One region of the Geodermatophilus sp. SYSU D00691 genome, then DNA from elsewhere that is predicted to be linked to it. Evidence: predicted binding sites of a transcription regulator. Region 1 holds the regulator's gene; each other region holds the start of a gene.

Region 1 (3,243 bases):
CGGCCATGTCCTCCCCGACGGCCTCGGTGGCGGTCGCGACCGCGTTCACGGCCGGCGCGGGCGCCACGGTCAGGTGGCGCTCCGGCAGGCGCAGGCAGTCGAGGCCGGTCCACACCGACTCCTCGACGCCGCCCACGGCGAGCCGCACCCACACCTGGCACCCGCCCTCGGCGTCGTGGCGCCAGCCGAGCAGCGAACCGGGCAGCCACTCGCCCGCCGAGTAGACCTCGACGGCCTGGGGTGAACTGGTGAACACCGCTGCACGACTCTCGATGGCGCCTGGCACGCGACGACCGTATGCGCCGGAGTCAGTACACAGCGTGAAGCTACGGGTACTGAGGGTTGACGAAGTCGGCACCTCGATCTTGTCGGTGTCCTTGCGGCACCCGCTCGGCTCGGAGGTGGCGCCCGGCCGGTCGGCGCTCACGGCAGTTCGAGGACCTGCCCCGGCACCAGCTCGGTGCCGTCGAGGTGGTTGACCCGCTGCAGCGCGTCGACGACGGCGCGGACGTCCTCGTCGCCGGCCACCGCGCCGGCGATGGACCACAGCGTGTCCCCCGGCTGGACCACGACCCGGCTCTCCCCCACCAGCTGCAGCCCGTCCTCGCCGCCGCCGGTGACCAGCGGACCCAGCCAGGAGCCCACCGCCACCCCGGCACCCAGGGCCAGCGCGACCGCCATCCGCCGGGCGCGCCGGGTCAACCGGAGCGGGGCCGGCTCCGGGCGCGTCGCAGCGGCCCGCGGGGGAGCGGTGCAGCCACCGCCCCGCACGGGCCGCACCGGGGCGGCCGGACCCGTGGCGGGGACCTGCCCGCCCGGCGCGGGCCGGCGGGGCCGGGGGGCCGGCGGGGTCGCGGCCGGCGCCCTCCCGGCCCCGGCACGCGGCGCGGACTGCGGCGCCCTGGCCGGCCGCGCCACCTCGGGCGGGCAGGCGACGGAGCGCAGCGACGGGCGCCAGGGCGCCTGCACCGACTCGTCGAACTCCAGCACGGCCTGCTGCACGCTTCCCACGGCCACTCCTCCCGGATGTTGCGGATCCCCGACGTTCCCGAACAGGTGTTCGAATCGAACGTCCGTGCGATGTCTACCGGAGGCCGCCGACAGAAGCGACCCGACACGGCCTGGCTTCGAACGTGTGTTTGATAGTTCGCGTCGACAGCGCTACCGTCTGCTACCGACGACGACGGACGCGCGGGACGGCTGCACCGGCCCGGCGGGCGAGGAGGAGACGTGGCGAGCACGAGGGGGACGTCGGGCGGACGCCGGGCACCCGGCGACGGCGGCACGGGCACCCGGCGCCGCGCCGCGGGCGCCGGCGAGCCGGCCGGGGCGACCGGGACCGCGACGGAGGAGCGGACCGCGGCCGTGCGCGCCTTCCCCGACCGCGGCGAGGCCGGCGACGGGCTCACCCAGCGGCAGCGCCGCGTCCTGGAGGTCATCCGCGACTCCGTCGAGCGGCGCGGCTACCCGCCCTCGGTGCGCGAGATCGGCGAGGCGGTCGGGCTGTCGTCGGCCTCCTCCGTGGCGCACCAGCTCTCGGTGCTGCAGAAGAAGGGCTGGCTGCGCCGCGACCCCAACCGCCCCCGCGCCCTCGACGTGCGGCTGCCCGGCGAGCAGTCCCTGCCGGCCGCGGCGGCCACCGGCAACGACGACACCGCCGTGCCGGCACCCACCTACGTCCCCCTCGTCGGCCGGATCGCCGCCGGCGGCCCGGTGCTCGCCGAGCAGGCCGTGGAGGACGTCTTCCCGCTGCCGCGCGAGCTCGTCGGCGACGGCACGCTGTTCATGCTCAAGGTCGCCGGTGACTCCATGGTCGAGGCCGCGATCTGCGACGGCGACTGGGTCGTCGTGCGCCAGCAGCCCACGGCCGAGAACGGCGAGATCGTCGCGGCCATGATCGACGGCGAGGCCACGGTCAAGACCTACAAGCGCCGCGACGGGCACGTGTGGCTGCTGCCGCACAACCCGGCGTACGAGCCCATCCCGGGTGACGACGCGACGATCCTCGGCCGGGTCGTCACCGTCCTGCGCCGGGTCTGACCGCTCGGCGGGGCTAGTCCCCGCTCCACCGGAGTCGCCGGAACAGGCTGCCCACGCCGACCACCAGCGTGGCGACCGCGGCGGCGACCAGAGCGGCGGTGAACGTGGGCGGCCCCCCGGCGGGGTCGCCCGTGACCGCCGCCGACGCCGCGGCGGCCACCGGCTCGAGCTGGGCCGTGGTCGGCACGACGGTCACGTCCCCCGGCAGGCCCTCACCGGCGACGACGAGCTGGCGGTCGTCCGCGCTGAAGCTGATCGCCTCGCCCTGCGGCGCGGGCGGCAGCGGCACGCGCACCGGCTCCCCGGCCAGCGCGCCGGGCACGTCCGACCCGCTCAGCGGCCAGACGTAGGCGTCGGTGTAGGTGCGCAGCGCCAGCAGGCGGCCGTCCCGCGACACCGCTCCCCCGGTCGCCATGAGCTGACCGGCACGGCCGACCGGGCCGCCCTCGGTGCCGGTCAGCGTGAAGGTCACGGTGCCCACCCGCTCCAGCGCCACGGTCCCGCCGTCGGCCGGCGGCGCGGTGGGCCGGTAGAGCCCGCTGGCGCCGAGCACCTCCTTGGTGACGAGGTACGGCGTCCCGTCCGGGGCGAGCAGCAGCGACTCCGCGTCGTGCGGCCCGTCGGGATAGGTCAGCCGGTACACGCCGGTGGTCCCGTCCGGGCGCAGCGCCAGCACGGCCACGGAGGGCCGCTCCAGCCGGTTGTCGCCGATGTCGGCCACCCAGACGGTGCCGTCGGCGCCGACCGCGAGGTCCTCGGGGTCGTAGGGGTCCACCGCACCGGTCCGGACCTCCACCACCGCGCAGGCGGTGTCGAGGACGACGACGGAGAGCTGCTGGCCGCCGTCGTCGAGGGCCACCATGCGGTCGCCCACGACCACCAGGCCCGAGAGCTCGGCCAGCCGGGGGTCGGTCACCTGGCACAGCGTCTGCGGTGCGGCGGTGTCGGTGGCCGCCTGCGGCGTCTCGGCGGGGGCGGCCGCGGCCGGGACGGCGGCGCCGAGCACGAGCGCGCCGGCGAACGCGCCGGCCCTCAGCAGGCGCGCGGGCACGCCACTACGCGGGCCGGCCGTCTCTGGCACGAACCCAGCGTGACAGAACCGTCGCGTCGAGTGCATGCACCACGCCCAGCAGCAGGATGCCCACGGCCGCCCCGACGACGGCGTCGGTGACCCAGTGGAAGTCCAGGGACACCATCGCCACG
Region 2 (3,243 bases), on a different contig from region 1:
GTGGACGACGCCCCGCCGTCCACAGCTCGTGCTCCGGTGGTCCGGCCCGGGCGGGGCAGCATGGCCGGCGTGTTCGACGACGCCTGGCTGGCCGAGCTCCTCCGCAACCGCAACGGCGTGCTCGGCGATGCCGGGGTGGCGCAGGAGCTGGCCGATGCGCTGGCGGTCCACCACCCGAGCGTCGACCCCGGCGGTATCGCGACCCGTGCGCTGGCGGCGGCGCTGGACGAGGCGTGGGAGCGCGGCTGGCAGCCGGCCGACCTGGTGCACGCCGCCCGCCGGGAGGCGACGGCGGCCTCCGTGCCGCTCGCCGTCGCCCTGATCGGCGAGCACGCCCGGCGCAGCGACGCCAAGCGGCGGGCGCCGGACACGTGGCTCGCGCAGCTGCACGACCTCGGTGCCCTGCCGCCCGGGGCGCCCGACGTCGTCGCCGCCTGGCAGGGGGCCCACCGGCGACCGGCCGCCGAGGCGTGGCGGATCGTGCTCCGGCTCGTCGGCGTGCTGGGCGGTGCCGCCCGCATCGACCAGCTGGTGCCGCCGCCGTCCCGGTGGCCGGCGGCCCGTGCCGTGGCCGATGCGCCGTCGGCGGACGACGCCCGGGTGCTGCGGCGGATCCGCGGACTGCTGGCGAAGGCGGAGTCGACGGAGTTCCCCGAGGAGGCCGAGGCGCTGACCGCCAAGGCGCAGGAGCTGATGGCCCGGCACGCGGTGGACGCCGCGTTGCTGGACGCCGGCGCGGGTCCCGCGCCGGCGGGGGTGGGCACGCGGCGGGTGCACGTCGACGACCCGTACGTGCGGGCGAAGATGCAGCTGCTCGGCGCGGTCGCGGAGGCCAACGACGTGCGGCTGGTCTGGTACCGCTCGTTGGGCATCGCCAACCTGGTCGGGATGCCCGCCGACCTCGACGCCGTCGAGCTCCTCTTCACCTCGCTGCTGCTCCAGGTCGCGCAGGCGCTGACCGCGGCCGAGCGCCGGGCGGGGCAGCGGTCGGCGTCGCGGTCGTTCCGCCGGGCGTTCCTGCTCGGGTACGCGCACCGGATCGGGGAGCGGCTGACGAAGGCTCGGCAGCAGGCCACCGCAGAAGCGGCCGCGGAGAAGGGGGTCGACCTCCTGCCGGTGCTGCGCAGCCGCCAGGCGGCGGTCGAGTCGGCGTTCACGGAGCTCTTCCCGCGCGTGCGCAGCAGCCGCAGCCGCGCCTCGGTCGACGGCGGCGGCTGGTTCGCCGGTCAGGCCGCCGCCGACCGCGCCGACGTCGGCACCCGGCGGTCGTCCCTGCGCTGGGGCTCGTGATCCTGGCGCTCGCGGCGGGGCCGGGGCGCGCGCGGGGGGCGGCCCCGGGGGGGGCGGGGGGGGGGGGGGCGGGTGCGGGGGCGGGGCGGGCCGGGGGGGGGCGGCCCCGCGCCCCCGGCCCACGGCGTCGAACGACCTGTCGGGTGAGTGCCGGCACCGCCACGGCAGCTGGTTCGCCAGCCAGGTGCCCTCGGCCACGCGGACGTCGGCCGCCGACGGTCGCCCCTCCGCTGACGCGTCCCCGACGTTCCCGCGGGAACGTCCCACGGCGTCGATCGGCGCGTCGAGCGTGTCCCACCACCCCTGGCGCCAGTGCACCTTCGGCCATCCGTTGTAGCGACTTGACCTGCGGGTTCTGTCAGCCGTAGGCGCTACCGTTCGAACATGCATTCGACCAGCGTGGGCGACGACGTCGTCGCCGAGCACCCGTCCGGCTCGCCCCTCAAGGAGCTCGCCTGGGCGATCACCTCGGGAGCCGTGCGGTTGGCCGCGGCCAGCGCCGCCTGGCTGCGGCTGGTGGCCGAGTTCGACGAGCGCGGCGGCTGGCACGGCGTTGGCATCAAGTCCTGCGCGCACTGGCTGGCCTGGCAGTGCGGCCTCGGCCCCGGCGCCGCACGCGAGCACGTCCGCGTCGCCCGGGCCCTGCGCGAGCTGCCCCGGATCGAGGGCGCGTTCGCCGCCGGCCGGCTGTCCTACTCCAAGGTCCGCGCGATCACCCGCGTCGCCGCCCCGGACACGGAGGCCTCGCTGCTGGAGTTCGCGATCGACGCCACCGCCAGCCAGGTCGAGCGATTCGCCCGCGCCTGGCGCCGGGCCGATCCCCACTCCGACCACCCCGACACCGACGCCGGCGGCAGGCCCCGCTTCCCCGCGGTGCACCACCCGGAGAACGACCTCGTCTTCGAGTACTCCACCGACGGCGACGGGTTCTTCACCCTGCGGGTGCGCGGCCGCGCCGACGACGGGGCGGGCCTGATGACCGCCATCGACTCCCTGGCCGAGCGCGAGGCCCGCCGCGAGCGGGCGCAGAGCAACAGGGCCCGGGCGCGGCACGAGCAGGTCCGCGCCGCCGGCGGCACCGTCGACCGGGAGGTCGAGGAGCGCTGCGCCGAGGACGCCGCGGTCGGCCTGGCCCGCGAGCGCACCACCGCCCGCCGGGTCGCCGCGCTCTGCTCCCTCAGCCGGGCCCGCGTCGACCTCGACCGCCGCCCCGGCGACCCGCCGCGGCGGGAGGTCGTCGTGCACGCCGACGCCGCGGTGCTCGCCGACGACACCGCCGCCGGACGGGCGTACTTCGAGGGCGGCCCGGCGATCACCGGCGCCACGGCCCGCCGGCTGCTGTGCGAGGCCACCGTCGTCGCGATGATCTCCAGCGGCCGCGAACCGCTCGCCGTGGGCCGGCGCAAGCGGCTGGCGACCAAGGCCCAGCGCCGGGCGCTGCTGCGCCGCGACGGCGGCTGCATCCGGCCGGGCTGCCCCGAGTCCCGCATCGAACGGCTGCACGCCCACCACGTGCGGCACTGGCTGCACGGCGGCCGCACCGACCTGGCGAACCTGGTCCTGCTCTGCGACACCGACCACGGCCTGGTCCACGACGAGGACCTGGTCATGAGCCGGCAGAGCGGCCGCCTGGTGGTCACCGCCCCGGACGGCCGGCGCGTGTGGGGCACCGCGGACGCCACCTTCGCCGGCGGTCTCACCGGCCTGGAGTCCACCGATGCGGCCACCGACCAGGCGTTCGCCGGCATCGCCCCCTTCGACACGACGCCCGGCCGCCGCCCCACCGACTCACCGCGCACCGAGGCACCGCCCGCTGACGCCCTGCCCACCGAGGGACCGACCACCGACGCCGCCGGACCTGCACCCCGTCGCCGATCGCGCCGGCGACCCCGCCGTCCCGCCCTCGCGCCACGCCGTCCCGCTCCCCGCCCTGACAGCGGGCGCCCCGGCAGC
Region 3 (3,243 bases), on a different contig from region 1:
CGAGGACCAGCGACCCGAACGGCTCCCCCACCCGGTGGGCGACCACCTCCGCGTGGTGCACGGCGGACAGCACGGCGCCGATCAGGAACACCGCGACGAGCAGCTCGACGGCGACCGGCAGCGACCGGCCCCAGGTGACCCCGAGGACGACCAGCGACAGGAGCGGGACGACCGTGGTCCAGGTCAGCAGCGGGTGCCGCGCGGTCGCCATGCGCCCACGCTGGCACATCCGGTGACCGGGAGGCTCAGCCGGCGCGGGCGAGGTGGGGGTCGTCGGCGGGTGGCCGGATCACCAGGATCTCGGTGCCGTCGGGGCGGTAGGTGTGCCACCGGCCGGCGTCGTCGCGGTGGATGCGGAAGCCGTGGTGGACCTGGGTGTGGTGCCGTTCGCAGAGCAGCCCGGAGTTCTCCAGCGACGTCTCGCCGCCGAGCGCCCAGGCCAGCAGGTGGTGGACCTCGCACCAGTGGTGCGGGGCGTCGCAGCCGGCGAACACACACGTCGTGTCGCGGGCGATCACCGCCTTGCGCAGCGCCGGGGTGACCAGGCGCCGGGTGCGGCCCAGGTCGAGCGGCTCGCCGTGGGGGCCGAGCACGATCCGGGTGAGGTCGGCGTCGCAGGCCGCCCACCGGGCCCGCGCCGCGGAGAGGACCGCGCCGAAGCCGGTGCGGGCGGCGCCCCGGCCGGTCGCCGGGTCGAGCAGGTCGGCGAGGTCGACGGTGACCGCGACCTGCGGCTTGACCGTGCGCAGCAGCGGCAGCGTGCCGCAGCCGAGGTGGAGGTCGGCCAGCTGCACCGCGGCGTCGGCCTGCCGCCGCGCCAGGCTCCGCTCATCGCCGGCCGGCCGGTGGGCCTGCTCGAGGGCGGCGATGGCGGCCTGGAACCTCTCCCCGCCGACCGCGTCCAGCTCGCCGCGGAAGAACAGCCGCCCGTCGGCCCGCCGGGTGAAGGTCAGCGACCGCTGCTCGGTGGGGTCGGGTTCGGGCCCGTCGGTGTCGAGCCGCTCGAGGAAGGCGTGCACCAGGTCGTCGAGCTCGGCGTGCGCGTGGCCGAGCGCGAAGGTCACCAGCTGCTGGGCGATGCCGGCCAGGTCGCCGTCGGCCTCGGCGATCAGCCGCAGGTGACGGGGCTGGGTGAGCTGCCCGATCACCGCCACCTGGTCGCCGGTCAGCGCCCCGGCCGCGTGCGCCGCCGCCACCGCGGGCAGCAGCTCCAGCGCGCGGCCGTTGCGCACCACCTGCGAGGCGGCGGCCCTGGCCAGCCGGCCGTGCCCGCGCAGCCAGGCCTGCGCCGACTTGTGCCCGTCGCGCTCGAACGCCTGGGCGTTCTCCGCGGCCCGCACCCGCCGGGCGATCTCGGCGTCCAACCGGTTCCGGACCGCGAGCAGCTCCCGGGTGTCGTCGAGCAGCGCCGACCCGCGCCCGTGCAGGTCCTCAGCGGCGAGCGCGTCCAGCGCCGACGTCATCTCGTCCACCGGAACACCTCCCACCCGCTCGATCACGTGTTCGAAGTCTACCGCCGAGTCAGCTCTGCTGCCTCCTGAATCCCAGCTCAGCTGCCTGTCCACAGAAGGGCGAGAGGCGTTGACAGGTGGCTCTCCCAGGTCGTCGGTCCGCGGCTCGGCGCCGAACCGCGCGCGGTACTGCTGGGGGCTCATCAGCTGGGCGCTCTCGTCAGGGTCGCCGTCCGGAAAGGCACCGGGTACACGCACCGGCCGGACGCCCATCCCGTCGCGATCCAGCGCCTCGTCCGGGTTCACGTGCAGGAGTTGGTACGCCGCTCGAGCAGGAGGGGCGTCCGTGAACGGGGAAACTCGCGCGACCCGTCGTCGGTGACCGCCCGCCGGATCGGCGGCTCCCACGCGTCGTCGTCCCACCCGTGCAGCAGGAGCGCGCCATCGGGCGCCACCTCGCTCTCGGCGCCGTCAGCGCGCAGGTCCCGGCCGAGTCGCTCGACCGAGAAGGTCGCGAACTCCTCGCGCACGGGCTCTCCTGTCGTCGGCCTGCTCCTGCCGGGTGAGCGGCGTCGTGGCGCGTCCACCGAGCAGGGGACAATGATCGGCATGACCCACGTGCTCGAGCCCGACGCGCCGTCGGCGTACGCCCGGCCGATCGCCGGGCCGCTGCCGCCGTACGACGACGTCACCCGGTCCGACTCGGCGTTCCGCACCTTCCTGCACGGGCTGCCCGGCGTCGACCAGGTCGGCGCGGAGGCCCGGGCCGCCCAGCTCGGCACCCGCTCGATCAAGACCACCGCCAAGGCGTGGGCCATCGACACCGCCATCTCGATGGTCGACCTCACCACCCTCGAGGGCGCCGACACCCCGGGCAAGGTCCGCAGCCTGGCCGCCAAGGCGCGCCGTCCCGACCCCACCGACCTCACCGCCCCGCGGGTCGCCGCCGTGTGCGTCTACGGCGACCTCGCCGGCGTGGCGAAGGAGGCCCTGGAAGGCACCGGCATCCACGTCGCCGCCGTCGCCACGGCCTTCCCGAGCGGCCGTGCCAGCCGCGCGGTCAAGCTCGCCGACGTGAAGGACGCGGTGGCCAACGGCGCCGACGAGATCGACATGGTCATCGACCGGGGCGCCTTCCTCGCCGGCCGCTACCGCGACGTCTACGAGGAGATCGTGGCGGTCAAGGAGGCCTGCGGCGACGCGCACCTCAAGGTCATCCTCGAGACCGGCGAGCTGGTCACGCTCGACAACGTCCGCCGCGCCAGCTGGCTGGCGATGCTCGCCGGCGGGGACTTCATCAAGACCTCGACCGGCAAGGTCTCCCCCGCCGCCACCCTGCCGGTCTGCCTGGTGATGCTCGAGGCCGTGCGCGACTTCCGCGCCGCCACCGGCCGGCAGATCGGCGTCAAGCCCGCCGGCGGCATCCGGACGACGAAGGACGCCGTCAAGCACCTGGTGATGGTCAACGAGGTCGCCGGCGCCGACTGGCTCACCCCCGACTGGTTCCGCTTCGGCGCCTCCAGCCTGCTCAACGACCTGCTCCTGCAGCGGCAGAAGCTGCGCACCGGCCACTACTCCGGCCCCGACTACGTCAGCGTGGACTGAGACCCAGATGACCAGCGTCTTCGAGTACGCCCCCGCCCCCGAGTCCCGCTCCATCGTCGACATCGCGCCGTCCTACGGGCTGTTCGTCGACGGCGAGTTCGTCGACGGCGGCGGCGAGCCGTTCAAGACCGTCAACCCCGCGACCGAGGAGGTCCTCTCCGAGATCGCCAGCGGCACCGAGGCCGAC

What was found. The regulator LexA, encoded in region 1, represses DNA repair genes until DNA is damaged. The targets are predictions, from matches to a motif close to TCGAACANNTGTTCGA.
Region 2: a site for LexA is predicted at 1,418-1,433, ahead of ACI797_RS04615 (DUF222 domain-containing protein). Genes of this name have one in related genera too.
Region 3: a site for LexA is predicted at 1,492-1,507, ahead of ACI797_RS13615 (DUF222 domain-containing protein). Genes of this name have one in related genera too.

What each region holds. Positions count from the first base shown of each region.
Region 1 covers NZ_JBJGYZ010000038.1:48,811-52,053, forward strand. The annotation lists gene ACI797_RS23070 (hypothetical protein) at 1-286, opposite strand, end outside; gene ACI797_RS23075 (LysM peptidoglycan-binding domain-containing protein) at 424-1,011, opposite strand; gene lexA (transcriptional repressor LexA) at 1,231-2,040, shown strand; gene ACI797_RS23085 (hypothetical protein) at 2,054-3,091, opposite strand; gene ACI797_RS23090 (phosphatase PAP2 family protein) at 3,096-3,243, opposite strand, start outside.
Region 2 covers NZ_JBJGYZ010000004.1:194,668-197,910, reverse strand. The annotation lists gene ACI797_RS04620 (DUF2786 domain-containing protein) at 70-1,290, shown strand; gene ACI797_RS04615 (DUF222 domain-containing protein) at 1,675-3,243, shown strand, end outside.
Region 3 covers NZ_JBJGYZ010000016.1:62,262-65,504, reverse strand. The annotation lists gene ACI797_RS13620 (calcium:proton antiporter) at 1-211, opposite strand, end outside; gene ACI797_RS13615 (DUF222 domain-containing protein) at 246-1,463, opposite strand; gene ACI797_RS13610 (hypothetical protein) at 1,754-1,981, opposite strand; gene deoC (deoxyribose-phosphate aldolase) at 2,061-3,056, shown strand; gene ACI797_RS13600 (aldehyde dehydrogenase family protein) at 3,064-3,243, shown strand, end outside.